One region of the Niveispirillum sp. KHB5.9 genome, then DNA from elsewhere that is predicted to be linked to it. Evidence: predicted binding sites of a transcription regulator. Region 1 holds the regulator's gene; each other region holds the start of a gene.
The links. Region 1 encodes PhoB, which activates phosphate uptake and scavenging genes when phosphate is short. Its sites were predicted from a motif close to TNTCATAAAACTGTCA; they were not measured.
Positions count from the first base shown of each region.

Region 2: ACM9HJ_RS10340 (diacylglycerol/lipid kinase family protein) is a predicted target of PhoB. The motif match lies at 5,161-5,176, and genes of this name have one in related genera.
Region 3: ACM9HJ_RS01280 (DUF47 domain-containing protein) is a predicted target of PhoB. The motif match lies at 3,088-3,103, and genes of this name have one in related genera.
Region 4: ACM9HJ_RS23370 (bifunctional 2',3'-cyclic-nucleotide 2'-phosphodiesterase/3'-nucleotidase) is a predicted target of PhoB. The motif match lies at 2,236-2,251, and genes of this name have one in related genera.

Region 1 is NZ_JBLTYX010000005.1:73,158-80,903, reverse strand. It holds gene ACM9HJ_RS11130 (dihydrofolate reductase) at 1-186, shown strand, start outside; gene ACM9HJ_RS11125 (aspartyl/asparaginyl beta-hydroxylase domain-containing protein) at 191-853, shown strand; gene ACM9HJ_RS11120 (PaaI family thioesterase) at 933-1,427, shown strand; gene ACM9HJ_RS11115 (TetR/AcrR family transcriptional regulator) at 1,400-2,005, shown strand; gene ACM9HJ_RS11110 (elongation factor P hydroxylase) at 2,093-2,734, shown strand; gene ACM9HJ_RS11105 (pyridoxal-phosphate dependent enzyme) at 2,818-4,197, shown strand; gene phoB (phosphate regulon transcriptional regulator PhoB) at 4,236-4,943, opposite strand; gene phoU (phosphate signaling complex protein PhoU) at 4,984-5,709, opposite strand; gene pstB (phosphate ABC transporter ATP-binding protein PstB) at 5,873-6,676, opposite strand; gene pstA (phosphate ABC transporter permease PstA) at 6,679-7,746, opposite strand, start outside.
Region 2 is NZ_JBLTYX010000004.1:310,634-318,379, reverse strand. It holds gene dcd (dCTP deaminase) at 1-506, shown strand, start outside; gene murA (UDP-N-acetylglucosamine 1-carboxyvinyltransferase) at 584-1,876, shown strand; gene ACM9HJ_RS10355 (FkbM family methyltransferase) at 2,100-3,041, shown strand; gene ACM9HJ_RS10350 (glycosyltransferase family 4 protein) at 3,213-4,223, opposite strand; gene ACM9HJ_RS10345 (UDP-2,3-diacylglucosamine diphosphatase) at 4,220-5,017, opposite strand; gene ACM9HJ_RS10340 (diacylglycerol/lipid kinase family protein) at 5,215-6,129, shown strand; gene ACM9HJ_RS10335 (hypothetical protein) at 6,199-6,525, opposite strand; gene ACM9HJ_RS10330 (F0F1 ATP synthase subunit delta) at 7,059-7,619, shown strand; gene atpA (F0F1 ATP synthase subunit alpha) at 7,619-7,746, shown strand, end outside.
Region 3 is NZ_JBLTYX010000001.1:296,774-304,519, reverse strand. It holds gene rutD (pyrimidine utilization protein D) at 1-129, opposite strand, end outside; gene rutC (pyrimidine utilization protein C) at 129-518, opposite strand; gene rutB (pyrimidine utilization protein B) at 525-1,268, opposite strand; gene rutA (pyrimidine utilization protein A) at 1,265-2,344, opposite strand; gene ACM9HJ_RS01285 (NUDIX hydrolase) at 2,545-2,967, opposite strand; gene ACM9HJ_RS01280 (DUF47 domain-containing protein) at 3,205-3,858, shown strand; gene ACM9HJ_RS01275 (anion permease) at 3,871-4,866, shown strand; gene ACM9HJ_RS01270 (alpha/beta hydrolase) at 4,913-5,806, shown strand; gene ACM9HJ_RS01265 (TonB-dependent receptor domain-containing protein) at 5,948-7,746, opposite strand, start outside.
Region 4 is NZ_JBLTYX010000017.1:128,766-136,511, forward strand. It holds gene ACM9HJ_RS23365 (TonB-dependent receptor) at 1-2,155, opposite strand, end outside; gene ACM9HJ_RS23370 (bifunctional 2',3'-cyclic-nucleotide 2'-phosphodiesterase/3'-nucleotidase) at 2,442-4,403, shown strand; gene ACM9HJ_RS23375 (nucleoside 2-deoxyribosyltransferase) at 4,400-4,933, shown strand; gene ACM9HJ_RS23380 (hypothetical protein) at 4,953-5,162, opposite strand; gene ACM9HJ_RS23385 (MaoC family dehydratase) at 5,309-5,782, opposite strand; gene bfr (bacterioferritin) at 5,953-6,429, shown strand; gene ACM9HJ_RS23395 (hypothetical protein) at 6,525-6,974, shown strand; gene ACM9HJ_RS23400 (NahK/ErcS family hybrid sensor histidine kinase/response regulator) at 7,146-7,746, opposite strand, start outside.

The sequences.
Region 1 (7,746 bases):
ATCTATGCCATGACCCTGCCGCTGGCCGACCGCATCTTCCTGACGGAAATCGCCGCCAGCCCGCCGGGCGATACGTTCTTCCCCGATTTCGATCGCACCGCCTTCCTGGGCGAGGAGCTGGCCTTGCAGATGCCGGAAGGGCCGGACCGGCCGGCCTATCGCATCACCCTGTTCCATCGCCGGTGACACCATGACGGACCTGCACCCCTGGCAGCAGCAGACATTGGACAGCGGGTTGATGCTGGCGGCGGCGTCCGACATCCTGGTGGATGGCCGGGAGCTGGTCCGCCAAACCCTTGCCGCCATCGACAGCGTGCCAGTGGCGGACCGCGAGCATTATGGCAGCGAGAATGGTGACTGGACCGCCATCACCCTGGCCCGCATGCCCGCCAACTATGGCATTCCGGCCGGCACACCGACCGCAATCATGGCCCACCTGCCGGTGCTGGACCCGATCATGGCCGGCTTTGGCGGGATGGCGCATGGCGCCTATATCCTGCGCCAGCCGCCCCGCGGCATGCTGGAATGGCATTTCGACAATCAGGCCCTGCACCTGCCATTCTGCCGGCTGCTGCTGACCGTCCAGGCTGCGCCCGAAGCCTTCACCTGGATCGGGCATGAGAAGGTGGCCTTTCCGCCCGGCACATTATGGACCGGTGATTTCGGCTTCCCGCATCAGGTGGAGAACGCGGCGGACCAGGAACGGCTGATGATCGCGCTGGATTACGTGCCCACCGACGCGATCCGCGCCCATTTCCCACCGGCGCTTTACGCCGAGCCCGACCGGCGCGGGGCGCTGGCCGGCGAGGCCTGCAATCACCTGAGCTATTGGCGTTTCTCCCGCAGCTCCTGACCAATCTTCCCCAGGCCGACGAAACATTCTTGACCGATCGTTCGCTTTTCGCTTAATGTCTCCATCGGAGACTTTAGCCATGCTGAAAATCGTTCTTCCCCTGCTGTTCAAGGTGAGGCCCAAGATGGTCTATGACATGATCCGCCAGCAGATGGCGGGTTCGCTTCCGTTTGTCCGCCATTGCGGCATCGACCTGGTCAGCCTGGGCGACGGCATCGCCGAGGCCAGGGTGACCGACCGGGCGGAGGTGAAGAACCACCTGGGCACCCCCCATGCCGGCGTCATCTTCACCCTGGCCGAGACCGCCAGCGGTGGGGCCATGGCCGGTGCGATGGCCCCCGTGCTGATGAATGTGCGGCCCGTGGCGGCACAGGCCACCATCCAGTTCCTGACCCTGGCCAAGGGTGATCTGCGCGCCACCGCCCGCACCGGCCGGTCGGGCACGGAATTGCGCGCCGAACTGGAGGCCGAGGGCAAGGTGCGCTTCCCCGTAGAGGTGGAGATCACCGATGCGGCCGGCAATCCGGTGTCGAAGATGGTGGTGGAATGGTACGTCAGTCCCAAGCGGTCGTGATACCCATTCCACGGCGCGACAGCTTCCATCATGGCGACCTGCGCGCGGCCGCCCTGGCGGCGGCCCTGGCCATGGTGGAGACGGACGGGCCCGACGCCCTGTCCTTCCGTGCCGTGGCCGCAGCCACCGGCGTGAACCACCGCGCGCTCTATCGCCATTTCACCGACAAGCACGAACTGACCCTGGCTTTGGCGGCACAGGGGTTCGACCGGCTGGCCCTGGGCATCCAGGCGGGTTTCGATGCCGATGGACAGCCCAGTGCCGGCCCGCTTTACCGCGCCTATGTCGATTTCGCCCTGGAACGCCCGGCGCTGTACGCCCTGATGTACGGGATACCGGGCCAGGATTACCTGACCCATCCGACCCTGGCGCCCTCGGTCGCCAAGGTCACGCGGCTGGCCGCTCGCGCCTTCCGCCAGCCCGACGACGCGCCCGGCTTCAGCATCGCGCTGCGCGACCGGGTGATGCAAGCCTGGGGCACGGTGCATGGGCTGTGCGACCTGTGGCGGCGCGGCGCGCTTCGGGCCCGCAATGCCGATGCCGCCAAGGCCTATATCCTTGCTTTGCTGGCGCAATGATGCACCGGCCACCTCTGCGCGCCGGGGAGAGCGGCCGCGATGGTTTGGCACTTCACGTGGGCCCGGTTCCGGCTATCCTCCCCGCCCATGCAACTGACCACTATCCCCGATGACATCCTGCCCCAGGCGCTGGACAGCGTGGCCGCGAACCTGTCGCCCGGCAGCCTGACGGCCAAGGTGCTGGCCCGCATCGCCGCCACGCGCGACCTGATCGCGTTGGGCGTGGATACGGCGGAACATCGCGCGGCGGCGGTCGATCTGGCCCGTGCCTTCGGCATCGGCGTGATCGACGAGGCGCCGCAGGATGCCTTCTCCTATGACGGTGTTTCCATCCGCACCCGGTCGGAAGCCTATGTGCTGATCCATGAGGTGGCGCATTGGCTGGTGGCGCCGCCGGAACGGCGCGGGCTGGTGGATTTCGGCCTGGGCGCTGGCCCCGAGTCCGGCCGCATCGATGAGGCCAATGAAGCCATCGCCGTGGGCAAGGATGAGCAGATCAGGGAAGAGGCCCTGGCCTCGCTGCTCGGCATCCTGTGGGAGGTCGAATTGGGCCAGCCGGCAGTGCTGGCCTTCCTGGAGCAGAACTGGCTGGAAGGCTGGGACCGCGCCTCCTGTGCGCAGAATCTGGCCGACAATGTCGACCAGCTTTTCCAGGCGGGTTTGATCGATGCCGAGGGGCGGCCATTTGCGCCGGAATCGTGCGTCCCGGGCGCCCGCGCCGCAGCTTGATTTCGTAATTCCACAGGCTCTTGCGGGGAAATCCAGGATGCGGTTCCCTGGTGGCAAAACCATTTGCCCCAGGGGGGATACCCATGTCCGCGACGCCCGCTTCGGCGCCTGCCATCCTGTCCATGATCGGCAACACGCCGGTCGTCCGCATCACCCGCTTCGATACCGGCCCGTGCGAGCTGTATCTGAAGCTGGAGAACCAGAATCCCGGCGGCTCCATCAAGGACCGCATCGCCCTGAAGATGATCGAGGCGGCCGAGCAGGAGGGCAAACTGGCCCCCGGCGGCACCGTGATCGAGGCGACGGCCGGCAATACCGGCCTGGGCCTGGCGCTGGTCTGCGCCGCCAAGGGCTATCGCCTGATCCTGGTGATCCCCGACAAGATGGCGACGGAGAAGATCAACAATCTGCGCGCCCTGGGTGCCCAGATCCACATCACCCGTTCCGACGTGGGCAAGGGCCACCCCGCCTATTACCAGGACATCGCCGAGCGCCTGTCGCAGGAGATCGCCGGCAGCTTCTATGTCAACCAGTTCGCCAACCCGGCCAACCCGAAGACCCATGAGGAATGGACGGGTCCGGAGATGTTTAGGCAGCTGGACGGCGATATCGACGCCGTGGTTTCCGGCATCGGCTCTGGCGGCACCTTCACCGGCCTGGGCGCCTTCTTCGCCAAGGCCAGCCCCAAGACGGAAATGGTGATCGGCGATCCCGCCGGCTCCATCATCGCCGACCTGGTCAACAAGGGCACGCATGACGAGCCCGGTTCCTGGGTGGTGGAAGGCGTGGGCGAGGATTTTGTGCCGCCGATCTGCGACCTTCAGTACGCCAAGGCCGCCTATTACGTCACCGACACCGAAAGCCTGAACGCCGCGCGCGACCTGCTGCGGCTGGAGGGCATCCTGGCCGGGTCGTCATCGGGCACGCTGTTCGCCGCCGCCCTGAAATATTGCCGCGCCCAGACCACCAAAAAGCGCGTCGTCACCTTCGTCTGCGACACGGGCAACAAGTACCTGTCGAAGATGTTCAACGACGCCTGGATGGAAGATCACGGCTTCACCCCGCGCGAACGTCATAACGACCTGCGCGACCTGATGACCCGCCGTTTCGACAAGGGCCAGGTGGTGACGGTGGGGCCGGAGGATACGCTGCTGACAGCGTACAAGCGGATGCGCATCTCCGACGTGTCACAGCTGCCGGTGATGGAAGGCGAGCGGGTGATCGGCATCCTGGATGAGAGCGACCTGCTGCTGCATGTCGAGAAGGACCCGGCCCGCTTCCGCGACAAGGTCTATACGGCCATGGTCAACCGGCTGGAGACCCTGCCCTTGACCGCCACCACATCCGACCTGCGCGCCCTGTTCGACCGCAACATGGTGGCGATCATCCAGGATGAGGGCAAGTTCCTGGGCCTGCTGACCCGCACCGACGTGCTGAACCATCTGCGCCGGCAGTTGGGGTGATAGCAGAAGGGCCGCCCCGTCGGGCGGCCCTTTGCACATCACATCGTCGTCTTCGTATCCAGCGCGTAGCCCGCCGACCGCACGGTGCGGATCACATCCTGCTCTTCCGTTTCGTTCAGGGCCTTGCGCAGGCGGCGGATATGCACGTCCACCGTCCGCAGCTCGACATAGACGTCATGGCCCCAGACGATGTCCAGCAGCTGTTCGCGCGAGAAGACGCGCCCCGGATGCTGCATGAAATGGCGCAGCAGGGCGAATTCCTTCGGGCCCAGATGGATGTCGCGGCCGCCCCGGCGCACGCGGTGGGCGGCCAGGTCCATGGAGATGTCGGAGAAGCGCAACAACTCCTCCGCCAGACCCGGGGAGGCGCGGCGCAGCACGGCGCGGATGCGGGCCACCAGCTCCGTCGGGCTGAACGGCTTGGACAGGTAATCGTCCGCACCGCTGTTCAGGCCGCGAACCTTGTCCGCCTCCTCCCCACGCGCCGTCAGCATGATGACCGGGGTTTCGCGGGTCTTGGGGTTGCGGCGCAGCTGGCGGCAAACCTCCAGACCGCTCATCAACGGCAGCATCCAGTCCAGCAGGATCAAATGCGGGCTGCGCTCGTCGGCCTGCAGCAGGGCTTCTTCCCCGTCGCCGGCGGTGATGACCCGGAAGCCTTCGCGTTCCAGATTATAGGATAGCAGGGTGACGAGATCGGCTTCGTCTTCGACGACCAGGATCAGCGGCTTCAAGGCGGCGTTCATCGGTATCCCTGGGTTCTAGGCAGTGACGGGCGGGGCTGGATCAGCCCTCGCTATCAACCGGTTCGATGATGGTGAAGCTGGACTTGTCGCTCTTGGGCCGTTCGGCCGTCAGCGGCTGGCCCTTCACCAGGAAATGCACGGTCTCGGCGATGTTGGTCGCATGGTCGCCGGCGCGTTCCAGGTTCTTGGCGATGAACAGCAGATGCGTGCAGGGCGTGATGTTGCGCGGGTCTTCCATCATATAGGTCAGGACCTCGCGGAACAGGCTGGTATAGAGATCGTCCAGCTCCTCGTCCCGATGCCAAGCGGCCACGGCCTTTTCGACATCGCGGTCGATATAGGCGTCCAGCACGTCCTTCAGCATCTCCTGCACCAGACGGCCCATGCGCGGGATGGTCCCGGCGGGGCGCATCACCGGCAGCTGGGCCAGCGCGATGGAGCGCTTGGCGATGTTGGCGGCGTAATCGCCCGTGCGCTCCAGATCGGCGGAAATCTTCAGCGCCGCCAGCACTTCGCGCAGATCGACGCCGACCGGCGCGCGCAGCGCCAGCATGCGGATGGCGTCATGTTCGATCTGGCGTTCGAATTCGTCCAGGCGGGCATCGCCATGCATGACGCGCGACGCGCTTTCGACATCGCGGCGGCCCACGGCCTGCACGGCCGCTTCCACCTGCGCCTCGACCACGCCGCCCATCTGGGCGATCTGGTTGGACAGGCGCTGCAATTCCGCCTCGAAGGACTTGACGGTATGTTCGGTCGGCGACATGGACGTGGGTCCTCAATTCGAGAGACAGATAATCTTCATTTGCCTCCCCCTTGATGAGCGGGGGTCCAGGGGCCGCCTGGAACCACGGTAGTGCCCGTGGCCCCTGGGTCCCCGCTTTCGCGGGGAAAGCAGAAGGGTGGTGAAGCGCGAAACGCTTCAACCCTCAACCATACCGGCCGGTGATGTAGCCCTGGGTGCGCTCGTCGCGCGGGTTGGTGAAGATTTCCTCGGTATCACCCACTTCCACCAGGTCGCCCAGGTGGAAGAAGGCCGTGCGCTGGGAGACGCGGGCGGCCTGCTGCATGTTGTGGGTGACGATGGCGATGGTGAAGCTCTCACGCAGCTCGTCGATCAGCTCTTCGATATGCGCCGTCGCGATCGGGTCCAGGGCCGAGCAGGGCTCGTCCATCAGGATCACTTCCGGGCTGACGGCCACGGCGCGGGCGATGCACAGGCGCTGCTGCTGGCCGCCGGACAGGCCGGTACCGGGCTCATGCAGGCGGTCCTTGACCTCGTTCCACAGACCGGCACGCTTCAGCGAGGTCTCGACGATGGCGTCGAACTCGTCCTTGCGGGTGGCCAGGCCATGCAGCTTGGGACCGTAGATCACGTTCTCGTAGATCGACTTCGGAAACGGGTTCGGCTTCTGGAACACCATGCCGACACGGGCGCGCAGCTGCACCACGTCCAGCTTGGGATCGTAGATATCCTCGCCATCCAGCAGGATCTTGCCCTCGACGCGGCAGATGTCGATCGTGTCGTTCATGCGGTTCAAGGTCCGCAGGAAGGTCGACTTGCCGCAGCCCGAGGGGCCGATCATGGCCAGCACCTCGTTCTCGTAAAGCTCGACATTGACGCCGTGCAAAGCGCGCTTGGCGCCGTAGAACACTTTCACGTCGCGGGCCAGCATCTTCACCGGCGGGTGAGAGGCGGCTTGCACAGGCTTGTTCAGGGTCATGCTGTCCATGTTTACCACCGACGTTCGAATTTCTTGCGCAGCCAGATGGCGGCGCCGTTCATCATGATCAGGAAGGCCAGCAGCACCAGGATGGCGGCCGAGGTCAATTCGACGAAGCCGCGTTCCGGCTTGTCCGACCACATGAAGATCTGCACGGGCATGACGGACGAGCTGTCCAGCAGGCTGCCGGGTGCCGAGGTGATGAAGGCGTTCATGCCGATCATCAGCAGCGGTGCGGTCTCACCCACGGCGTGCGCCATGCCGATGATGGTGCCCGTCATGATGCCCGGCATGGCCAGCGGCAGCACATGATGCATCACCGCCTGGAGGCGTGAGGCGCCCATGCCCAATGCCGCTTCGCGGATCGAGGGCGGAACCGCCTTCAAGGCGGCACGGCTGGCGATGATGATGGTGGGCAGCACCAGCAGACCCAGCACCAGACCGCCGACCAGCGGGGCCGAACGCGGCATGCCGAAGAAATTGAGGAACACCGCCAGACCCAGCAGACCGAACACGATGGAGGGCACGGCCGCCAGATTGTTGATATTGACCTCGATGATCTCGGTCAGGCGGTTCTTCGGTGCGAATTCTTCCAGGTAGATCGCCGCCGCCACGCCGATGGGCAGGGCCGTGGCCAGCGTCACCAGCATGGTCAGCAACGTACCGACGGCAGCGCCCAACAGGCCGGCCAGTTCGGGATAGTTGCTGTCGCTGGCGGTGAAGAACGTGGTGTTGAAGGCCGACTTCACGTCACCGCGCTGTTCCAGACTGTCGAACCAGGCTAGCTGCTTGTCGCTGATCGGACGCTCGACCTCCGGCAGGTCGCGGTCGATGCCGCCCTTGACGATCTGGTTGATACCGTCGGACGCGGGCAGCCAGACATCGATCGTCTGCCCGACCAGCGACGGGTCCTTGTCCAGCATCTTGCCCAGGCGCACGCCGGCCACGGGGCTGACCAGCCCGCGCAGGTCGCGCTTTTCCACGCGGCCCGTAACCTCGGGGAAGTCCTTGTAGAGCGCTTCCGACACCAGGGTCTGGAAGGCGCCGCGGTCCCATTCGGCCGGGTTGCCGGTGCCCTG
Region 2 (7,746 bases), on a different contig from region 1:
GCATGATCGAGCCGTTCGTGGAGGCGCAGAAGCGCGAGGGCGTGATCTCCTACGGCCTCTCCTCCTACGGCTATGACGCCCGCGTCGCGCCGGAATTCAAGATCTTCACCAATGTCGACAATGCCGTCGTCGATCCCAAGAAGTTCGACGAGACCAGCTTTGTGGATCGCACGGTGGATGTCTGCGTCATCCCGCCCAACAGCTTCGTCCTGGCCCGCACGGTGGAATATTTCCGCATCCCGCGCGATGTGCTGGTCGTCTGCCTGGGCAAGTCCACCTATGCCCGCTGCGGCCTGATCGTCAATGTCACGCCGCTGGAACCGGAATGGGAAGGCCATGTGACGCTGGAGATTTCCAACACCACGCCGCTGCCGGCCAAGGTGTATGCGAACGAGGGCCTGTGCCAGTTCCTGTTCTTCCAGGGTGCCAGCCCGTGCGAGGTCAGCTACGCCGACCGTGCCGGCAAATACATGAAGCAGCGCGGCGTGACGCTCGCACGGATCTAGTCACCCGCCTCTGATCCGCCATCATCGCGGCCCATGGTCCGGGCCGCTCCAAGACCCCAGACAGATCGTAACCATCCATGGACAAGCTTCGCATCCGCGGCGGTAACCCGCTGAAGGGCCAGATCACCATTTCCGGCGCCAAGAACGCGGCCCTGCCATTGCAGGCGGCATGCCTTCTGACGGACGAGAAGCTGGTTCTGACCAATCTGCCGCTGCTGGCCGACATCACCACCATGAACCGTTTGCTGGCCCAGCACGGGGTGGAGGTGCATATCGATGGTCGTGACGCGTTCGGGTCCAGCGGCCGGTCGGTGGAGCTGTTCGCCAACGACATCTTCAACACAACCGCCCCCTATGACCTGGTGCGCAAGATGCGCGCCAGCGTGCTGGTGCTGGGTCCGCTGGTGGCCCGGTTCGGTCAGGCCAAGGTAAGCCTGCCCGGCGGCTGTGCCATCGGTACCCGCCCCGTCGATCTGCATATCAAGGGCCTGCAGGCCATGGGTGCGCAGATCGAGATCGAGGGTGGTTATATTCTGGCCAAGGCGCCGGAAGGCGGGCTGGTCGGTGCGGAATTCGTCTTCCCGCAGGTGTCGGTGGGCGCCACCGAAAACCTGATGATGGCCGCCACCCTGGCCAAGGGCGAAACCGTCCTGATGAACGCCGCGCGCGAGCCGGAGATCGCCGACCTGGCCCGCTGCCTGATCGCCATGGGCGCGGAGATCGAGGGGATCGGGTCCGACCGCCTGGTGATCAAGGGCAAGGACCGGCTGCACGGCGCCACCTACTCCGTCCTGCCTGACCGGATCGAGGCCGGCACCTTCGCCATGGCCGCCGCCATCACCGGCGGCGAGCTGGAGCTGCTGGGTGCCCGCATGGATGACCTGAAATCGGTCGCCAAGACGCTGGCCGGCGCGAATGTCAAGGTGACGGAGACGGCCAACGGTCTGCTGGTCGCGGCCACCCAGGGCGAACTGGTGGGCGTGGATGTGATGACCGAACCGTTCCCGGGATTCCCCACCGACCTGCAGGCGCAGATGATGGCTCTGATGTGCGTGGCCAAGGGTGCCTCGATGATCACCGAAACGATCTTCGAGAATCGCTTCATGCATGTGCCGGAACTGACCCGCATGGGCGCCAACATCAATGTCCACGGCTCGTCCGCCCTGGTGCGCGGTGTGCCCAAGCTGACGGGTGCGCCGGTCATGGCCACCGACCTGCGCGCGTCGGTCTCCCTTGTCCTGGCCGGCTTGGCCGCCCAGGGTGAGACGACCGTCAGCCGCATCTACCACCTGGATCGCGGGTATGAGCGGGTGGAGGCCAAGCTGGCCGCCTGTGGTGCCGATATGGAGCGGGTGAAGGAAGAGGATTGAGGCGTAATACCATGTCCCGGTGATCGTAACCGATCACCGGCCTCAGTCGCCGGCGCCGCCATCCGGCGGCTTGGCTACGCGCCACGAGGCGCGCGGCGGCAGTCGCCGCCGAACCAATTCCCGATGAGCCCAACTCATCGGGAATTGGTATAAGGGGATGGTGGCTGCCGCCCCCTTCCCGATGCTACCTTCTGCTGCGACAAGTCCTTGAGGAGCGGCTACCGTGCGGGAGCATCCGATTTTTGAGCGGTTCGACATGCAGATCCCCCATGACGAGGAGGGATTCCATGTGAACAATGTCGGTGTCCGCACGAGCCTGGATTATGACAAGCCGCTGGTCATGGAACGGCTTCCCGGCATGCTGACCAGTGGTGCGGTTCCGTTCCGCCGATCCGCGGGGAACCCGCATCTGCCGGAGCCGCTGTCAGAAGATTATTATGAATGGATCGACCTGCTGACGGCCATTGCCGAGGCCAAGGACCATTTCGTGATGATCGAGTTGGGCGCCGGCTATGGCCGCTGGCTGGCCAATGCGGCCAAGGCGCTAGACCGGTTCCGTGGCCCGCGCATCGGCAGCCGTTTCTTCTGCGGTGTCGAGATGCAGGGGATGCAGTTCCAATGGCTGCAAAGCCATCTGGACCTGAACGGCGTGACAGCGGAGCAGCGCCTGCTTCTGCATACCGGGGTTTCGGACGCCGTTTCCTATGAAATCATGGAACTGCGTAAAAGTACCGATTACAGCACCGCTATTCAGCAGATTCCCGGCGACATATTGAAGAAGTACTACGAGGCCGGCGAACATCTTCTGCAGGTCGACGGGGTTGCGCTCCCCTACCTGATCATCAAGGTCGTGCCGCTGTCCGACGTGCTGCGCGAGGCGGTGGGGCAAGGTGGTGTCGTGGATTTCATGACGATCGACATCCAGGGGGCGGAGTTACGGGCCATCGAAGCCGCGATCGACCCGGTCAGCCGCCAGGTGAAGCGGATGCATATCGGCACCCATGCCCGCGATATCGAGGACCGGTTGCGGCCCCTGCTGGAACAAAATGGCTGGATCATCGACCGTTTCTATGCCGGCGAACGCGAGTTCGATGCGGAATTCGGCCGCTTTTATATCAATGACGGCATCCTCTCCTGCCGGAACAGCCGGTTCATCGCCGGCTGATCCGCGATCTTGTCAACTTATACCAGCGGCTGAAAATATTGACCGATGGTCAAGATTTTCAGCACCTCAGGCGCCGGCGCCAACATCCGTTGGCTTGGCTTGGCTTACGCCGCACGAGCGGCGCGGCGGCGGTCGCCACCGTATCATCGGTCATAGCTATGACCGATGATATTACGCCACGTCCTTGAACGGCCGCAGGTTGGCCAGGAACTGCTGCGCGCAGGATTGCCAGGAGAAGGTCAGGGCATGGTCGCGGCAGGTGGTGGGGTCGATACCCACCGCCTTCAGACAGGCCTCGCGCAGGTCCTGGTGCAGCACGCCGGCCGGACTGTCGGCGATCACGTCCAGGGGGCCGGGCACAGGATAGGCCGCCACGGGCAGGCCCGATGCCAGCGCCTCCAGCAGCACCAGCCCGAACGTGTCGGTGCGCGAGGGGAAGACGAACACGTCGGCGGCGGCATAGTGTCGGGCCAGTTCCTCCCCATGCTTGGCGCCCACGAAGGTGGCGCCAGGATACCTGGCCTGCAATTCCGCCCGCTGCGGACCGTCACCCACCACCACTTTGCTGCCGGGCAGATCCAGGCTCAGGAACGCCTCGATATTCTTTTCCACCGCCACGCGGCCGACGGAGATGAACACCGGCCGGGGCAGATGGTCGAACAGGCCCTTGTCACGCGGCCGGAACAGCTCCGTATCCACGCCGCGCGACCAGCGGCGGATATTGGTGAAGCCGCGCCTTTCCAGGTCGGCCTCGATGCTGGCGGTGGCCACCATCACCGAATGGGCCGGCGAATGGAACCGGCGCACGAAGGCATAGGACAGGGACAGCGGCACCGGCGCCCGGTCGCGCACATATTCCGGGAACCGCGTGTGATAGGCCGTGGTGAAGGGCAGCTTGCGCTTCAGGCAGTAACGCCGGGCCGCGAAGCCCAGCGGGCCTTCGGTGGCGATATGAATGGCGTCCGGATTGGCTTCGTCGATCAGTTGCCGTACCCGCCGGCCGGGCGCCAGGGCCAGGCGGATTTCCGGATATGTGGGCATGGGGACGGTGCGGAACCGGTCGGGGGAGATCACCTCCACCTTGTGGCCCAGCCGTTCCAGTTCGGTCCGCGTCGTCGTCAGGGTGCGCACGACGCCGTTGACCTGCGGATGCCATGCATCCGTGACGATCAGCAGCTTCACGCCGCCGCCTTCAGCGCCGTCCGGGCGGCGACAATATCCGCCCAGCGCAGGATCTCCAGCCGACCGTCCTCGTGCTCGACCAATGCGGTGCATGATTCGACCCAGTCCCCGTCATTTATGTAAAGCACGCCGTCCATGTCGCGCATTTCGGCATGGTGGATATGGCCGCAGATGACGCCGTCCACTTGGCGCCGCCGCGCCTCGTCGGTCAGCGCCGTCTCGTAATCGCCGATGAATTCGACGGCCTTCTTGGTCTTGTGCTTGAGGTAGGCGGACAAGGACCAGTAGGGGAAACCCAGTTTCCGCCTGACCTTGTTCAACACCGTGTTCAGCCAGAGCAGGAAGGTGTAGGCGGTGTCGCCCACGAAGGCCAACCACTTGGCGTAGCGCACGACGGCGTCGAACTGGTCGCCATGGATGACCAGATAACGCTTGCCGTCGGCGGCCGTGTGGATCGTGTCCTCCAGGATCGTCACGCCGCCGAATTGCAGCCCGATATAATCCCGGAACGCTTCGTCATGGTTGCCCGGGATCAGGAAGACCGACGCCCCCTTGCGGGCCCGGCGCAGGATCTTCTGCACCACGTCGTTATGCGCCTGGGGCCAGTACCAGCCCTTCTTCAGCCGCCAGCCATCGACGATGTCCCCCACCAGATAGAGCACGTCGGATTCGGTATGTTTCAGGAAATCCAGAAGCATGTCGGCCTGGCATCCACGCGTCCCCAGATGGATGTCAGACAACCAGATGGCGCGATAGCGCCGCACGTCCCCGTCGCCCAGCATATGTTCCCCCATCGCCGGTCAACCCAATCGTCAATCGTCCGCCTGGAATTAAAGACTAGCCATAGCGGATCGCGGCGTTCTATACCGCTTCATCTGGTATCGTGTCAGCGTCATCTAATGGATAAGGGGCGCGATACGCAGAAACTTCTTGGCATGGTCACTTTTATTACATCGCCATTTCACGTATCCGTCATGGAGGTGTTTTGGAAATGTCACATGGGCTCGGTCGGCGGCTCGCCGTGATCTTCAATCCCGTGGCCGGCCGGCGCCGGCCGGGACTGGTGGAGCAGGTGATGGCCGCCGCCACGGCGGCCGGCGCCGTCGTCTCGCTGCACACGACCGACGCGGCGGGGCATGCCACATCCATCGCCCGCGATCTGGCGCGGTCTGATACGGCCGACGTGATCGTGGCCGCTGGCGGGGACGGTACCATCAATGAGGTGGTGAACGGCATGGCGGCGTCGGGGGTGGCGGAACCGCCCCCCCTGGGCATGGTGCCGCTGGGTACGGCCAATGTCCTGGCGCATGAATTGTCGGCGATGGGTGATGCGCGGCGAATCGGGGAACGGCTGGCCCTGGCGCCGGCGCAGGTGGTGCATGCCGGGCTGGCCAATGGGCGCTTGTTCACGATGATGGCGGGAACGGGCCTGGATGCCCGCGTCGTGGCCGACATCGATCCGGTGCTGAAGCGCCGCATCGGCAAGGGTGCCTATGCCCTGGGCGGCCTGCAGCAGATCCTGGCCAATCCGGGTCTGGATTACAGGGTGACGCTGACGGCACCCGACGGCACGGTCAGCCGGCACCGGGCCGCCAGCTGCATCCTGTGCAAGGGCCATTTCTATGCCGGTACTTTCGTATTGGCCCCCGATGTGCGGCTGGGACAGCCGGTGCTGCACGCCGTGCTGTTCACAAGGCCCGGCCGGCTGGCGGCCATGACTTATGCCAGTGCGATGACGCTGGGCCTGCTGCGCGGGCGGCGGGATGTGCTGGTGCTGCCGGCCATCGCCGCCCGGATCGAGGGGCCGGACGGGGAGCCGGTGCAGGGCGACGGGGATGTCATCGCCCGCCTGCCCGTCGACATATCAATATGGAGTGGGAAGCTGAGGGTGGTTGGCGGGGCGTAAAGCCAGCGGCACAACTTCGTGCCGCTGGAGGCCGGCGACGGCCGGCCCGGCACCTGAGGGAACAAAAAATCAAGCGCTACGCAGCGGCTGGCGCACGCGCTCGCCGGGTTCGATATGGGCCAGGCAGTCGATGATGTTGTCGCCCTTGCGAAACTGGAACCAGCCCTTGCCATCATAGAAATAGAGGCGGTAGGTGCCGTGCAGGTCACGCTCCAGGCGCAGGGTCGGTTCCTGCAGGCCCGGCAGCCAGACCAGCAGCCAGTCGCGGTCCGGGCTGGTCGTGCGCTCCACCTTCTGCCACAGGCCACGGCGGCGCCGGTCGATCAGGATGGACTTCCAGGCAACCAGATCGGTGGGGGTGAAACGCTGGCGGGCGAAGGGCACGATGACGCACATGGGCGACCTCTGGGCTCTGGGATCACGGCTTGGTGCCGCGCATGGCCCAGAATCGGCCGGCATGCTTAATGCGTCCTTAACCGCACCCGGTCCAAAAGCATAGCCCATCCATTGGGATGTGCCGTGGGCTGATACCAGATCCCGGTGAGTGGAACTCATCGGGATCTGGTTCGGCGGCGACTGCCGCCGCGCCGCCCGTGCGGCGTAGCCAAGCCCACGGATGTGGGCGCCGGCGACTGAGGCCGGTGATCGGTTGCGATCACCGGGACTTGGTATGAACGGGAAAAAGCCGTTTCGCACCTGCACAGCGCCGGCATGCGACGAAGGTCGCAGAACGGCCCCTTTCCTGGGCAAACTGGCCGGAAGCGGTGCAAAACCGCATACCCCCAATCCACCCGGACGCAGTTGCGTAGGGGCTGGGGCTGTGTTACATGCTCGCTCGCTTGACGCCGGAGGGTCCTCCTCCGGAGTGGTCGATCATTGCTAACGTCCTGAAATCATTCAGGTCCACGGACTTTAACCGAGGTTACCCAGTGGCAACCGAAGGGACTGGCGTCTCCGAACTCGCCTCGCGTTATGCGAGCGCCCTGTTCGATCTCGCGGATGGGCAGCAGGCCCTGGACCAAACGGCCCAGGATCTGACGTCCGTCAAGGCTCTGCTCGCTGAAAGCGCGGATCTCCGCCGCTTGATCGGCAGCCCGCTGCTCGCCCGCAACGACCAGGAGCGCGCCATGGAGGCCGTTCTGTCGGCCGCTGGCGTTGGCGAACTGGTGCGGAAGTTCGTGGGCCTCGTCGCCCGCAACCGCCGCCTGTTCACCCTGCCGGGCATGATCAACGGCTATCTGGCCAAGCTGGCTTTGCGTCGCGGCGAAAGCACGGCGCGCGTCACCGTGGCCCGCCCGCTGAGCGATGCGCAGTGGAACGAGCTGTCGGCCGCTCTGGCCAAGAGCGAAGGCAAGGGCGTGAAGCTCGATGTCTGGGTCGATCCGTCGCTGATCGGCGGCATGATCGTCAAAATCGGTTCCCGCATGGTGGATAGCTCCGTGCGCACCAAGCTCAATAAGCTGAAACTCGCCATGAAAGGGGTTGGATAATGGAAATCCGCGCCGCTGAGATTTCCGCGATCCTGAAGCAGCAGATCGCGAACTTCGGCACCGAAGCCGATGTCGCCGAAGTGGGCCAGGTTCTGTCCATCGGTGACGGCGTGGCCCGTATCCATGG
Region 3 (7,746 bases), on a different contig from region 1:
CACGACCTTGAAATGGGCGCCAAGCGCCGGGATTTGCGATGCCCAGTAACCGGCCGACCCGCCCAGACCCGATGACAGGATCAGGACCGGGGCGTCCGCATCGCCGCGGCCATGGATTTCCACATGCATCAGATTTTCCCGATATGGGCCACCGTGGCGATCTCCACCAGTGCATCGGGCTTCACCAGCCCGCACTGGATGCAGTACCGCGCCGGCTTGTCACCGGGGAAATACTCGGCATAGACCTTGTTGACGGCCTGGTAATTGGCCCAGTCGGTGATGAAGATGTGGTTCATGGTAACGTCTTCCATCGTGCCGCCGGCCGTTTCGATCACCGACTTGATGGTTTCCAGCACATGGCGGGTCTGGGCCCCGGCATCGCCGACATGCACCACGTCATTGTTCTTGTCGAACGGCAGCGTGCCGGAGACATAGACGACGCCATCGGCCAGCGTACCGGGCGAATAAGGCGCGATGGGCTTCTGCGTGCCCACGGGCACGATGATCTGCTTGGGCATTCCTGATCACTCCTGTCCGTCATTATCGATGGGGGCGGCCTGCGAGATCACCCCGCAGAAATCATCCACACTGGCCACCCAACCGAAGAACTTCTCGACATTATAGACGGTGGCCTGCTGGATGAAGTCCGGCCCCAGATGATGGGTCGCATCCTCCAGCATCACCCCGAAATATTCCAGATGGAAGGCATCGCGCAGCGAGCTTTCCACGCAGACATTGGTGGCGATGCCGACAAACACCAGGTTGCGGATGCCGCGCGCCCGCAGCACCGAATCCATGTTGGTGTTGAAGAAGCCGCTATAGCGGGTCTTCGGCACCAATATGTCCCCAGGTTGGGGCTGCAGCTCATCGACGATGGCATAGTCCCAGGTGCCTTTGGCCAGCAGCTTGCCCTGCAATTCCGGCCGCGCCCGCATGGTCTTCAGCGCGTTGGATTTGTGCCAGTTGGGCGAGCCCGGCCCGCCGGCCTCGACATAGTCGCTGTCCCAGCCATTCTGGAAATAGACCACCAGCACACCGGCGGCACGGGCCGCATCCAGCGTGCGCTTGATATTGGCGATGGTACCCTTGGCCCCGGCAATGTCGAACCCGGCCAGATCGACATAGCCACCCTCCGTCGAGTACGCGTTCTGCATATCGACGACAACGACGGCCGTTTCCGACGGTTTCAGCGTGATGGGTTCCGGCCGCGCCGGCAAGGTGACGGATTTCGACCGTTCCGGCGGCGGGGTGTAACCGGCGGTGCTCATACGCCCGCCTTGATATGCTGACGGCATTTCATCAGCGGCTGGATGCGGGTGCCGAAATCCTCCACCCCCTTGACGAAATCATCGAAGGTCAGCAGCACGCCGCCGGTCCCCGGCACCGTCGGCACCTCGTCCAGCAGCCGCGCCACCGTCTCGTACGACCCGACGATGGTGCCCATATTGATGTTCACCGCCGACACCGGATCGGCCATCTGGCGCACATTGGTGTCGGACCCGGACTTGGTATCCGCCGCCCCCTGCACGCCCAGCCAGGCGATGGCCTCCTGGTCGGCACCCGCCTTGTAATGTTCCCACTTGGCGCGAGCGGCCTCGTCCGTCTCATCGGCGATAACCATGAACAGGACGTAGGAAGAGACATCACGGCCGGTCTTCTCCGCCGCCACCCGCATGCGCTCCACCGTGGGGGCGAAGGCGGTGGGCGTGTTCACCCCCATGCCGAAGCAGAAATTATAGTCGGCATATTGGGCGGAGAACGCCATGCCGGCATTGGACGATCCCGCACAGATCAGCTTCACATCCGCCTGCGGCCGGGGCGACAGGCGGCAATCATCCATCGTGAAATACTTGCCCTTCAGGTCGCTGCACCCCGTCCCCCACAGCTCACGCAGGATCGTGGCATATTCGGCCAGATAGTCGTAGCGGTTGGCGAAATGCTCGTCCCCGGGCCACATGCCCATCTGCGAATATTCCGGCCGCTGCCAGCCCGTCACCAGGTTCACGCCGAAACGGCCATGGGAGATGCTGTCGATGGTGGCCGCCATGCGGGCCACGATGGCCGGCGGCATGACCAGGGTCGCGGCGGTGGCGTAGATCTTGATGCGGCTGGTCACGGCAGCCAGCCCGGACATCAAGGTGAAGCTTTCCAGGTTATGGTCCCAGAACTCGGTCTTGCCGCCGAAACCGCGCAGCTTGATCATCGACAGCACGAAGTCCAGCCCGTGCTTTTCCGCCGACAGCGTGATCTGCTTGTTCAGATCGAAGCTGGGCTTGTATTGCGGCGCGTTCTCCGACAGCAGCCAACCATTATTCCCGATGGGAATGAAAACACCGACTTCCATCCTGCCTCCCCTGAAAAGCAATAGCGGGCCGAAACCTGGGAAAGCGTTATCGCATCGCAGATTTCGTGCCAGAGGTCCGATAATCGCGGAAATTCAAGGAAACGCCGGCAAACCCATGGCCGGACAAAGAACAGGCTACGCCTGTAAAACGGGCTTTGCCAGGAAAAGCGGCATATTGCATGGAAAGCAGGCCAGGATTCTCAATCCTCCCACTTCACCGCCAGCTTCTGGAAGATATCCACCAGCCCCGGCTCGCTGATCAGCACCACGGCCTCCGCCGGGGACAGCCAGCGGCGCTCGCGCTGTGTGCGTTCCGGCCAGTCGGGCAGCTCCGCCGTCACTTCCAGCGCATAGACACTGACATCGCAGGTGACACAGCTGCCGTCATCCAGGCGCTTGTCGTATTCGTAAGATCCGACGGGCTTCTTCTTGACCTTGCCGCGCACGCCCGCTTCCTCGAACGCTTCGGTCGCGGCCATGTCCTGCGGATCGACATTCTTCTTGGCCCAGCCCTTGGGAATGATCCAACGCCGCGTCTCGCGCGAGGTGACCAGAAGGATCTGCGGGCCGGTCGGGGTCATGCGATACGGCAATGCCGCATGCTGGATCTTACGCGCACTCATCGACTTAGACTACACCTCGCACGAACTGCCTGAATGCCACCCGTTCATGGAGCCGACGGGCAATCTGTCAGAATGCTGTTAAAGCATGAAATTCCGGTAAAGATAGATCGGCTTAAGTCATGACTGTTTTATGACATTAACATTACAATCCCACGTCGATCAATGGTACAGCAGGGCCCAGGCTGCGGCGTCCCCGTCGGCAGCACCCCATTGCGACTGCGTTGATCGGGATAGAAGATGCTGAGCCTGTTCCGGGCCATGATGCCCCGCGAAGAGCGGTTTTTCGACCATTTCACCAACCATGCCCGTCTGGTCCTGGTCGCCGCCGAAGCGCTGCGCGATCTGGTGAAGAACGGCGATCAGCTGGAGATGCGGTTTCAGCGCATCCATCAGGCTGAAAACGACGCCGACAAGATCACCAAGGAGATTCAGGCGGCCGTCCACCGTTCCTTCATCGTGCCCTTCGACCGGTCCGACATCCAGGATCTGGCCAAGCGCATGGACGACATCATCGACCTGATCCAGGACGTCGCCCGTCACATGACGGAAGCCGGCCCGATGGAATACACGGCCGAGATGCATGCCCTGTCCGACCTGATCGTGCGCGCGTCGGCCATCCTGCCGGAATGCCTGCCCAAGCTGCGCGACATTCCCCGCCATGTGGCGGAAATGACCCGCATGACGCGGGAACTGTCGGAACTGGAAAGCGACAGCGACCGTATCCTGCGCGCCGGCAAGGCGCGGCTGCGTCAGGAAAGCGGCGGGCTGGATGCCCCCATCACCTATCGCCAGGCGCTGATCCGCGAGATCCTGGAACTGATGGAAGCCGTGCTGGATGCGGGCGAGGATGTCGCCGACATCATCGACAGCATCATCGTCGACAATGTCTGATCGGCGCACCCCATGGAACTGATCTCCCTGCCGATCCTGATCGGCCTGATCGCCCTGGCGCTGGCGTTCGATTTCCTGAACGGCCTGCATGACGCGGCGAATTCCATCGCCACCGTGGTGTCGACGCGCGTGCTGTCGCCGCGCAACGCCGTGATCATGGCGGCTTTCTTCAACTTCATCGCCTTCGTGTTCTTCGGCACGCATGTCGCCAACACCATCGGCAAGGGCATCGTCGATGCCAACGTCATCGATGCGCCGGTGATCTTCGCCGCCCTTATGGGGGCCATCTTCTGGAACCTCGTCACCTGGTGGGGCGGCATCCCCTCCTCCTCCTCCCACGCGCTGGTGGGTGGTCTGGTGGGGGCGGGCGTGGCCAAGGCCGGCGTCGATGTCGTGGGATCGGGCCTGATCAAGACGGCGGTGGCCATCGTCGTCTCGCCCACGGTCGGCTTCATCCTGGCCATCACCCTGATGGTCATCGTCTCCTGGACCTTCCGCCGCTTCTCCCCGTTCAAGGTGGACAAGATCTTCCGCGGGCTCCAGATCGTCTCGGCCTCGCTTTACAGCCTGGGCCATGGCGGCAACGACGCACAGAAGACCATGGGCATCATTGCCGTTCTGCTGTTCAGCCAGGGCTACATGCCCGACGGGTTCCACGTGCCCTTCTGGGTGGTGATCTCGTGCCAGGCCTGCATGGGCCTGGGCACCTTGTTCGGCGGCTGGAAGATCGTGAAGACCATGGGGTCGCGCCTGACCGACCTGAAGCCGGTCCATGGCAGCTGTGCGGAGACGGCGGGCGCCATCACCCTGTTCACGGCGACATATCTGGGCGTACCCGTCAGCACCACCCACACCATCACCGGCGCCATCGTCGGTGTCGGCTCCGCCCGTCGCGCATCGTCGGTGCGCTGGGGGCTGGCCCAGGGCATCCTGGTGGCCTGGGTGCTGACCATGCCCGCCGCCGCCGCCGTAGGTGCCGGTTTCTATTGGTTGACGCGGGCACTGTGACGCCGCCACCATGGCCGGCCTGCGTTACAGGAGATCAGCGATCATCATGCGTCGTTTCCTTGCCCCGCTTTGCGCGCTTTTCTTCACCACGCCCACCCTTGCCGCCGACCTGCCGCCGCTGCTGACCTACAAGGAACTGTCGGCGCGGCCCAAGGAGGCCGGCGGGGTGCGCATTACCTATGGGGCGCAGCCGCAGCAGTTCGGTGAACTCTGGCTGCCCGGGGGGAACGGGCCGCATCCGCTGGTGATCCTGGTGCATGGCGGCTGCTGGCTGGCCGAATATGAAGGGTTCGACCTGATGGGTCCCATGTCGGCGGCGCTGCGTGATCAGGGCATCGCCGTCTGGAATATCGAATACCGCAAGCTGGGCGAAGCGGGCGGCGGTTATCCCGGCACGTTCCAGGATGTGGCCGCCGCCGTGGACCATGTCCGCACCCTGGCCCACACCTATCCGCTGGACCTGGACCGTATCGTGCTGTCAGGCCATTCGGCCGGTGGACACCTGTCGCTCTGGGCGGCGGGGCGCGGCAGCCTGCCGGCCGACAGCCCGTTGAAGGTCAAGGATCCGCTGCCGGTTCGCGGCGTGGTGTCCCTGGCCGGCATCGTCGATCTGCGGGATTACCATGCGCGCGGACCCGATGCGTGCGGCGGGCCCGGCACCATCGACCGGCTGATCGGCAGCGCCGAGCGGCCGGGCAACCCGTTCGCCGATACCTCCCCCGGCGAAGCGCCGGTCAAGGATATCCCGCTGACACTGGTATCGGGCACCCGCGACGCCATCGTGCCGCCCGGCTTTGCCCAGCATTACGCGGCCAAGGCGGCGGGGCCGGAGCTGCGCGAGCTGGAGATCGACGGGGCCGGGCATTTCGAGCTGATCACACCGCAATCCGATGCTTGGCCCGTGATCCAGGCGGATATCCGCGACCGGTTGCGGCGATAGCGGTTTTCGGGTGACCGAAAACCGCTCCGGCGGCGACTGCCGCCGCGGCGCACGTGCGCCGTGAAGCCAAGCCGCGGATGCGGCGCCGGCGCTTGAGGAACCGAAAAACTAGAGCATGTTTCCGGTGACCGGAAACATGCTCTAAAACCGCGTCGTCACCGCCACCCGCCAGGCCCGACCGGTCAGCGGCTCATACTCCCCATCGCCATTGACGTCCAACCCATAGGCGTTGAACAGGTTCTGCACCTGGGCGCGCACGGAAACCTCCCGTCCCCACACATCCACATCCCGGCGCAGGCCCAGATCGACCAGCGTGTAATCCGGCGCATCGGCCAGATTGTCGCCACGCGCCGTGGTCTTCGCCCGGTGGTCCACAGTCATGTCCAGCGACAACCCGTCCAGGAAGTCCGGTGCATAATCCAGGCTGGCCTGCCATTGCAGTTTCGTCTGCCCCACCGGCCGCCGCCCGATCAGTCCGTCCCGCACCTCCGGCCCCTTCACCACCGGGTCCAGCAGCACGGCCCCCAGCACGACCGACAGGCCGGGTGCCGGATTGCCGGACAGCGACGCCTCCACGCCGCGATGCCGCACGCTGCCCAGGAACCCGTAGACCCCGTTTCCATCCACCCCGTCATAGGGCCGGCGCACATCGAAGGCGGAGCTGGTCAGCACCATCGACCCCAGCCCCATGCGCACGCCCAGCTCGCGCTGCGTCGTCTTCACCGCCGGCAGCACCGCATTGCGGTTCACCGCCGTGATCGGCGCCGATCCGCTTTCCTCCAGCCCGCGTGAATAGCTGGCATAGGTGACCAGGCCATTGTCGAACCGCCAGGCGGCGACGGCATTGTACAGCCAGGGCGCCGAGGACCCGTGCGCCCGCCCGCCGGCGCCCGGCCGCGTCGTCTTGGCATAATCGGCCTTTTGCAGCCCGGCACCGAAATCCAGCCGCCCGTCCCAGGACAGGTTATAGGCCAGGCCCAGCGTGTATTGCTTCACCCGGTCCCCATCCTGCGGCACATCGAAATCCACCTCGGGCCGTGTCACGGGGGGCCGGCTGTCCATGGGCCAGGGGCCGTAATCGACCTCCACATCACCGCCCTTGCGGCTTTTCTTCGACAGGCCACGCCCGGCCAGACTCAGCGTATGGCCCGCCTTGCCGTCCAGCCATTGATAGGCCAGCGACGCCTCCCCCGACAGGGCGGCATAGCGGGTGGCCGGCAGCAGGACATGCAGCATCTCCCCCTGCCGGTCCGCATCCACCACCATCAGGGCGAATGCGTCATAGGGCAGGCGATGCACCGACCGGAACAGGCCCGCCCGCGCCACCAACCCGTCGGCCAGACCCGCATCCAGGATCAGGCCCTGGTTCTCCGTCTCGTACGCCCAGTCGGCCCAGGGCAGGCTGTGATCCACGCCCCGATCCACGCGCGGCGGCAGATAGGGGCCGTTGGGAAGGTAGCTTGGCACCACCTCGCTGTCATGCATGCGGTCCCAGTCGGCGAACGCCGTGACCTCCACATCCTCGCCCAGCCGGACACGCGGCACGAAACCGGCCGACCAGCTGCGATAATCGCCGCCGAAACCGCCATTATGGTCCGGACTGCCCGCCACCCCGGCCGCCAGGCGGAAGCGCTCATCGGCAGAGACATAGCCGGTGTCCAGCTCCATATAGGGCGATGTGAACGGATCGATGCCCAGCGTCAGCTCCGCCCCCGTCTCATCCGGGTTGCGCAGGGCCAGATCGGCGATGCCCGATGGTGCCGGAAACAGCAGGCCGACGGTGTTCAGCCCCACGCGGATGCTGGACGCCTCCACCACCCGGTCGGACAGTGCACCCTGCTGGGAGATGTAAAGCCCCTGCAGGCGGATATTGCCGGCGCTGTCGGGACTGAACCCCCGGACATTGCCTTCATCGTAAAGCCCGATGGATTCGGTGCCCA
Region 4 (7,746 bases), on a different contig from region 1:
CGCCGACGGTCGTCAGGCGGGTGGTCGCAGCGCTGGGCACCTGACCGGTGACACCGTTCAGCAGCAGGGCGTTGGCGGCGGTCAGCGTGCCGGAGCGGGTGATGTCCAGCGAACGCTGTGTCACGCCGTCATTGCTGTAGCCGTTGGACAGCCACACGGCCGCACCGGTACCGGAGAACAGGCCGGCGCCACCGCGGACAACCGTGCTTTCCGTGGCGTCATAGCTGAAGCCCAGGCGCGGCAGCCACAGGTCGATGCCATCGATCGTCGCGTTGTTGGAGAAGCCGTAGCGCGTCAGGAAGTTGGCATTGGCCAGCGGCTCGTCGTTGGTCTTGTACAGCTCGTAACGCAGGCCGCCCTGGAGCTGGAAGTCCGGGTTGATGTCCCACGTATCCTGCAGGTAGAATGAATGGACCGTGTAGTCCCACTTCGCCGCCGCGTCTTCCGGGTTGCCCGAAACGGCGTTGGCATAGCGGAAGCGCTGGGCCTGACGGTTCTGGAAGGCCTCGATGGAGGCGAATTCCCAGTAGCCCAGGCTGCGCTGCAGGAACAGGTTGTAATAGTCGACGTTCTCGTACTCGTAACCGCCGGTGATCTTGTGATCGCCCAGCAGGTACGTGCCCTTCAGCTTGGCGCTGTCGGTCTTGGTGTTCAGGACGTTGCTGTGCGACGAGATGTCGGGACCGATAACGACCTGGCCGTTATTGGTGTTGTTCGGCGTCAGGCCGGTGGCCAGCGTGCTGATGCGCATTTCGCCAAAGCCCATGCCGTTCAGCGGCAGACGCAGGCTGTCCACTTCCTTGCGGGCCAGCTTGACCTCGGTGGAGAAGTCGGACGACCAGTCAGAGAACAGCTGGAACGAGTAGCTGTCCATGATCTGGGTGTAATTGTACATGTTCGACTGCAACGACAGCGTGCGCGGCGTGGCGCTGGTGCTGGACGAAGCGTCGCGGATGTTGTTGCCCTCGTTGCGCTGATAGGCGAACGAAGCGCGGTGCGCGTCGCTGATGTTCCAGTCCAGCTTGGCGAGGATCTTCTCATCCTCTTCCGGCAGGCTGCCATCGGCCAGACCCAGCGTGTCATAGCCATAGACAGACTGGGCGATAGCGCGGATCTGCGCGACCTGGGCCGAGGTGATGCCGGCGACGGGGTTGCCCAGGCCGCTGTCGGAAGTGCCGAACACCACCGGGGCCTGGCTCTTGAACTTCTCGTAGCTGGTATAGAAGAACAGCTTGTCTTCGATCAGCGCGCCGCCCAGCGAACCGCCCCAGGTCTTTTCCTTATAGGGGCTGATCAGGTTGCGATTGTTGCCGGAGCGGGTGCCCGACAGGCTGTCATCGCCATAATAGTAGAAGAACGAACCGTGCGGCGTGTTCTCACCGGACTTGGTGACGATGTTGATCGTGCCGCCCTGGAAGCCGGAATATTCCACATCATAGGGCGCGGTCAGCACCGACAGGCCTTCGATGGCGTCGATCGACAGCGGCGAGCGCTGGGTCGGGTAGCCACCGGCGTTCAGGCCGAAATCGTCGTTCTGCTTCACGCCGTCGATGGTCAGGCTGTTGAAGCGGTTGCTGGAACCAGCGATCTGGATGGCCGACGAATTGGTGACGTCGATGAAGACCTTCGGATCGTTGCGGACGATGTCCTTCAGGTCGCGGCTGATCGACGGTGCATTGTTGATCTGCTGCTGGTTGAAATTCGTGCCGATACCCACCGTCGTGGTCGTCGCGGTGCGCTCACCGGTCACCACGATCTCTTCCATCTTGGCGCCCAGCGCCAGATCCAGGGCGAACGGCTCGCCCAGGGACACGAAGATGCCTTCCAGCACCTGCGGCTCGGAGCCGGAGGAGGTGATGGTGACGGTGTAGGGGCCACCGACGCGCAGACCGCCGGCCTGGAAACGGCCCTGGTCGTTGACGGTGGTGACGGAGCGCGTGCCCGACGGCGTATGGACGATCGTCACCTCGGCGCCTGTGGCGGGCGCGCCGGCGGCGGTCGTGATCTGACCCGTCATGGACGAGGTCGTCTGCTGCGCGATGGCCGGAATGGCCCAGGAAGAGGCGACGGCCAGCGCCAGGGCGCCCGTGCCGATGTTCAAAGCGGACAGCTGACGGCGGAGGATTGCCGCCGCCTTCTTGTTTTCAATGGTCATACGAAAGCCCCCAATAAGCCGGACCGGATCGGATTGCGCGGACAACACCAGATGCCCATGACGCTTAGGTAACGAATAAATTACAGTTCCATGACAAGCACCTCCCGAGCTATGCCTTGGGAGGCCTGAGCGGCTATATCTCGACCAGCGTATCATTACCGCCACAGTTTTGCGGCGCAGCATGCCGGTTCCGGGGGTCTCGACCCGCAGCCCCTGCATTTTTTAACCGTGATTGCTGCGATGCACCTGCTGCTTGGCGGCAACAGAGCCCGATGGAGCGTGTCCCGTGATTCGTAGCTTCCCTGCAAGCACCCTGATGGCGGGTGCCCTGTTCCTGGCCCTGGCGGGCAATGCAGCTGCCCAGGAGAAGGTCGAACTGCAAGTCCTGTCGACCACCGACTTGCATATGTATTTGGAAGACTATGATTACTATGCCGACCATACGGATGCGGGCGTCGGCCTGGTCCGAGTGGCACCGCTGATCCGGGCGGCGCGCGCGGCCAATCCCAACACGCTGCTGGTCGATAATGGCGACCTGATCCAGGGCACGCCCATGGGCGACTGGGTGGTGCGCGAGCGCGGGGTGACGAAGGACAAGCCGGCCCATCCGGCCATGGCGGCCATGAACCTGCTGAAATATGACGCGGCCATCCTGGGCAACCACGAATTCAATTTCGGGCTGGAGGTGCTGCACAATGTCTATGCCACCGCCAAGTTCCCCGTCCTGTCGGGCAATGTGTTCAAGGTCGAGGGTGGCAAGAGCGACCAGCTGATGTTCAAGCCCTATGCGATCCTGGATCGCGAGGTCGTGGACGCCAAGGGTGCCAAGCACAAGATCAAGGTCGGCATCCTGGGCCTGCTGCCGCCCCAGATCATGATCTGGGACAAGGACAAGCTGGAAGGCCGCGTCACCACCCGCGACATGGTGGACATGGCGAAGATCCATGTGCCGCAGATGAAGAAGGAAGGAGCCGACATCGTCATCGCCGTCGCCCATACCGGCCTGACCTTCCTGAACCGCGAGGGCGGGGAAGAGAATGCCGCCAATTATCTGGTGGAAGTCCCCGGCATCGATGCCCTGGTCACCGGCCACAGCCACCGCGTCTTCCCGAGCCGGGAATATGAGGGCCTGCCCAAGTCCGACCTGAAGCAGGGCACGGTCAATGGCAAGCCGGTGGTGATGGCCGGTTATTACGGTTCCCATCTGGGCGTGATCACCCTGTCGCTGGAAACCAAGGGCAAGGGCTGGACCGTCACCGGCGGCAAGGGCGAGGTGCGGCCCATCCAGGACCGCCAGGATGGCCGCACGGTGGCCACCGACCCCGATGCCGAGGTCGCGACCCTGCTGGCGCCCAGCCATGAGGGCACGCTGGCCTATGTTCGCCGCCCGGTGGGCAAGACCACGGGCCGCATCCATTCCTTCTTCAGCTTCCTGGGCGACAGCGCCGGGGTGGAACTGGTGGCGGAAGCCCAGCGCGCCTATGTGGCCAAGGCGCTGGCCGGCACGCCGGATGCCAGCCTGCCCCTCCTGTCGGCCGTGGCCCCGTTCAAGTCGGGCGGCCGTCCGGGGCCGAAATTCTATACCGACATCGCGGCGGGTGAGATCGCCATCCGCAATGTCGCCGATCTCTATGTCTATCCCAACCAGATCGCGGCGGTGAAGCTGACTGGCGCCCAGGTCAAGGACTGGCTGGAAATGGCCTCGAGGGCCCTGTCAGTGATCGACCCGAAAAGCACGATGCAGCAGCCCCTGGTCAACACGCGCGTGCCGGCCTATGTGTTCGACATCATGGACGGCATCACCTACACGATCGACCTGACCCAGCCGGAACGGTTCGATCGCGACGGCAAGCTGGCCAATGACCAGGCCCACCGCATCAAGGATGTGATGTTCCAGGGCAAGCCCATCGACGACAGCCAAGTCTTCATCGTCGTCACCAACAATTACCGCGCCAATGGCGGCGGCTCCTATCCCGGCCTGGATGGCACCACCGTCATCTATCAGTCGCCCGACACGGTGCAGTCAGCGGTCATCGACTATATCCGCGCCAAGGGCGTGATCGATCCGTCCACCGACCACAGCTTCCGTCTGGCGCCGATGCCGTCCAATGTGAACCTGCTTTATGAAAGCTCGCCGCTCGCCCAGGAACTGATCGCCGAGCAGCCGGCCCTGACCTATGAGGGGCCTGGCGAGAACGGCTTCGCCCGCTTCCGCGTCGATCCGGTGAAGATCGGGGGGGCCAAGTGACGGCGGCCCGCCCCCGGCTCTATCTGGCCGGCCCCGACGTGTTCCTGCCCGATCCGCTGGCCGCTTCCCAGGCGATGAAGGCCATCTGTGATGAGCTGGGGCTGGAGGGCGTGTTCCCCATGGACAATGCCCTGTCCCCCGCCGGGGGTGAGGGCGGGGCGGCCTTCGCCGCCCGCATCCGCCAGGCCAACCTGGACCTGATCCGGGGCGCCGACGGGGTCATCGCCAATTGCATGCCCTTTCGCGGGCCCTCGGTGGATGACGGTACGGCCTATGAGATGGGCTATGCGGCCGCCCTGAACAAACCCGTCTTCCCCTGGTCGGGCGACATCCGCCCGCTGTTGCAGCGCACGCAGTCGCGCCAGTATCTGGCCCATGATGGCCGCGTCTGGCGCGATGCCGACCAGATGGAGGTGGAGGAATTCGGCCTGCCGGTGAATTTGATGCTGGTCGACCCGGCCACGGGGCCGGTGCATCCCAGCTTCACCCAGGCCGCCCGCGCCGCGGCGGCGTGGTTCAAGGCGGCTTAAAGGGGGAGCAGCGCCCCCCTCACCGCACGCGGCGGAAGCGCTGCAAGTCGGCCAGGGCGAAGATCGACAGGCTGAGCCGGTGGACGGGATTGCCGTCGACCGCCAGCTCGACATTCGGGGCCGGGGTGCCCGGCTTGACATGGACGGCCATGATCTGGAACCGCCGCTTGGGCGGCATCAGTTCTTCCACCCATTCCCCCGGAGAAAAATCAATCACTTCCCGCGCCATGATGGCTCCCATTGCACCGTTCTTGGGGACATCATACGCGATTTCCCAACCTTTTGGGAAGAGTGCTAGAAAGATGGGCTAGTCCAATCGGAGTAACCCGAGGACAGACCCATGTCAAAACACCCCTGTGATCCGATTTTAACAAGTTAACCTGGCGAATTTTCAGCACTGGCACGGGCGCGGACCATGCCGATGGAAATCGTCGACATGACGACTTCATCCTTCTGGTTCAGCACTTCCGTCGTCTGGTGGATGGTGCCCATGTCGGGACGCGAGCGCGAGCGCTTCACTTCCCGGATGCTGACCCGTGCGCGCAGACGGTCACCCGGCCGCACCGGCTTCAGCCAACGCAGCTGGTCCAGGCCGGGAGAGCCCAGCGAAGTTTCCGGCGACAGCATATGATCGACCAGCATGCGCATCATGAAGCCCGCCGTCTGCCAGCCACTGGCCACCAGCCCGCCGAAATGGGTCTGCTTGCCAGCATCATCATCCAGGTGGAAGGGCTGCGGATCGTACTCACGCGCGAAGGTCACAATCTCCTCGGCGGTGACCAGACGGTCACCGAATTCGAATACCATACCGGGGACGAAATCCTCCAGATAACGGGCTGGCGGGCTCATGCTACTCCTTTCAGATCGGGATGCACGCGATTGGTTATCAGTCGCTTTTCCCTTCAATTGCAAGACGTTATCAGAAGACAAAGCCGTTTGGGCGTGCCAGTATCGGGGCATGGAAACGGGCTGCGCACCCGATCCGAACAAATTCCAAACCGAACTCAGTGAAGGTTCCCATGCAAGGCGACGCTACCGTCATCCGCCATCTCAACACCATCCTGGTCAACGAGCTGACGGCGATCAATCAGTATTTCCTGCATGCCCGCATGCTGAAGAACTGGGGCTTCCTGCGCCTTGGCAAGAAGGTGTACGAGGAAAGCATCGGTGAGATGAAGCATGCCGACCTGCTGATCGAACGCGTGCTGTTCCTGGAAGGGCTGCCGAACCTCCAGGACCTGCACAAGCTGAAGATCGGCGAGGATGTGCCGGAATGTTTCGAGGGCGACCTGTCCATCGAGACCCGCAACCGCACCGAGCTGATCGAAGCCATGCAGTATTGCGAGACGGTGCGCGACTATCAGTCCAAGGAGATTTTCCGCCGCATCCTGGAGGATACGGAGGAGCATATCGACTGGCTGGAGACGCAGCTGAGCCTGATCAAGAGCGTCGGCATCCAGAACTATCTGCAGGAACAGATCGGCCGGGATGAATAATCCCTTTCCAGGCCCCCCTGACGGGTCCCGAATTGGGTCCATCGAACAGGGGGGCCTGGGTTAAGCTTCCTCCAAATCAATCGGGGGAATGGGCGATGGCACGACTGGCACCGACGATCATCCTGGCCGGTCTGGCCGGTGCCGCCATCGACGGGGCCTATGCCTCTTCCCTGGGTATCATCCGCGACATCGGGGTGATGCGCGTCTGGCAGGGCGTGGCCGGCGGCTGGATCGGTCCGGCCGCGCGCGAGGGCGGGATCGCCACCGCCCTGCTGGGCGTGGCCACCCATATCGCCATCGCCCAGGTGATGGCGGCGGTTTTCGTGCTGGCGCTGGCGCGGCTGGAACCGTTGCGGCGCCACCGCTGGGCGGCGGCCACCGCCTATGGGCTGGGGCTCTACGCATTCATGTATCTTGTGGTGCTGCCGCTGCGCTGGCCGGAGGTTTTCCCGCGCTGGACCGGCCTGTTCTCCGTCACCGACATCGCCGCCCATATCGGTGTGGCCATGGCCATCGCCGCCGTGGCGAAATGGCGGGGGGTTTGAGGCAGGTACCTTTCAGCACCCCTCTCCCGTCATCCCGGCGAAAGCCGGGACCCAGGGGCGGCGTGCCCGACCTGTCGGCAGCGTTGATTGACGCTGCGTTAAGGTTTGTTCCTGTGGCCCCTGGGTCCCGGCATGCGCCGGGATGACGGTTGGGAAAGTGCCCAAACCGACCTATGCTGCCCTGCCCCGCCGCTTCTCCGCCAGCATGTGCGACAACAGCGCCCGCAGTGCCCCCGGCTTCACCGGCTTGTAGAGGATGCGGCAGCCGGCATGGGCCACGCTGTCCTTGACCGCGTCGGTGCGGTCGGCGGTAATCACGGCCGCCGGCAGGTCGGCACCGAACGTCGCCCGGATCAGGGCCAGGGCCTCCAGCCCGCTCAAGCCATGGTCCAGGTGGTAATCGGTCAGCACCACATCGGGTACCTTGTCCCCCAGGGCCGCCAGCGCCTCCACCCCCGTCGCCCCCCACACCACCTCGCACGACCAGCCGGACAAGAGCGCCATGGTGGCCTGGGCGATGGCCGGCTCATTCTCCACGCACAGGACCAGCGTGCCTTCCAGCCCGGTGACGCTGGCCCCGACCACGGGCCGGGCCGGATCGGCGGCGCGCGCCGACAGCGGCACCTCCACCGCGAAGCAGGAGCCCTTGCCCACTTCCGACCGCAAGGACACCTTGTGCCCCAGGATGGCGGCGAAGCGTTCGACGATGGAAAGGCCCAGCCCCAGCCCCTTGTCGCGGTCGCCCTGTCCGTTGCCCAGCTGGCGGAACTCC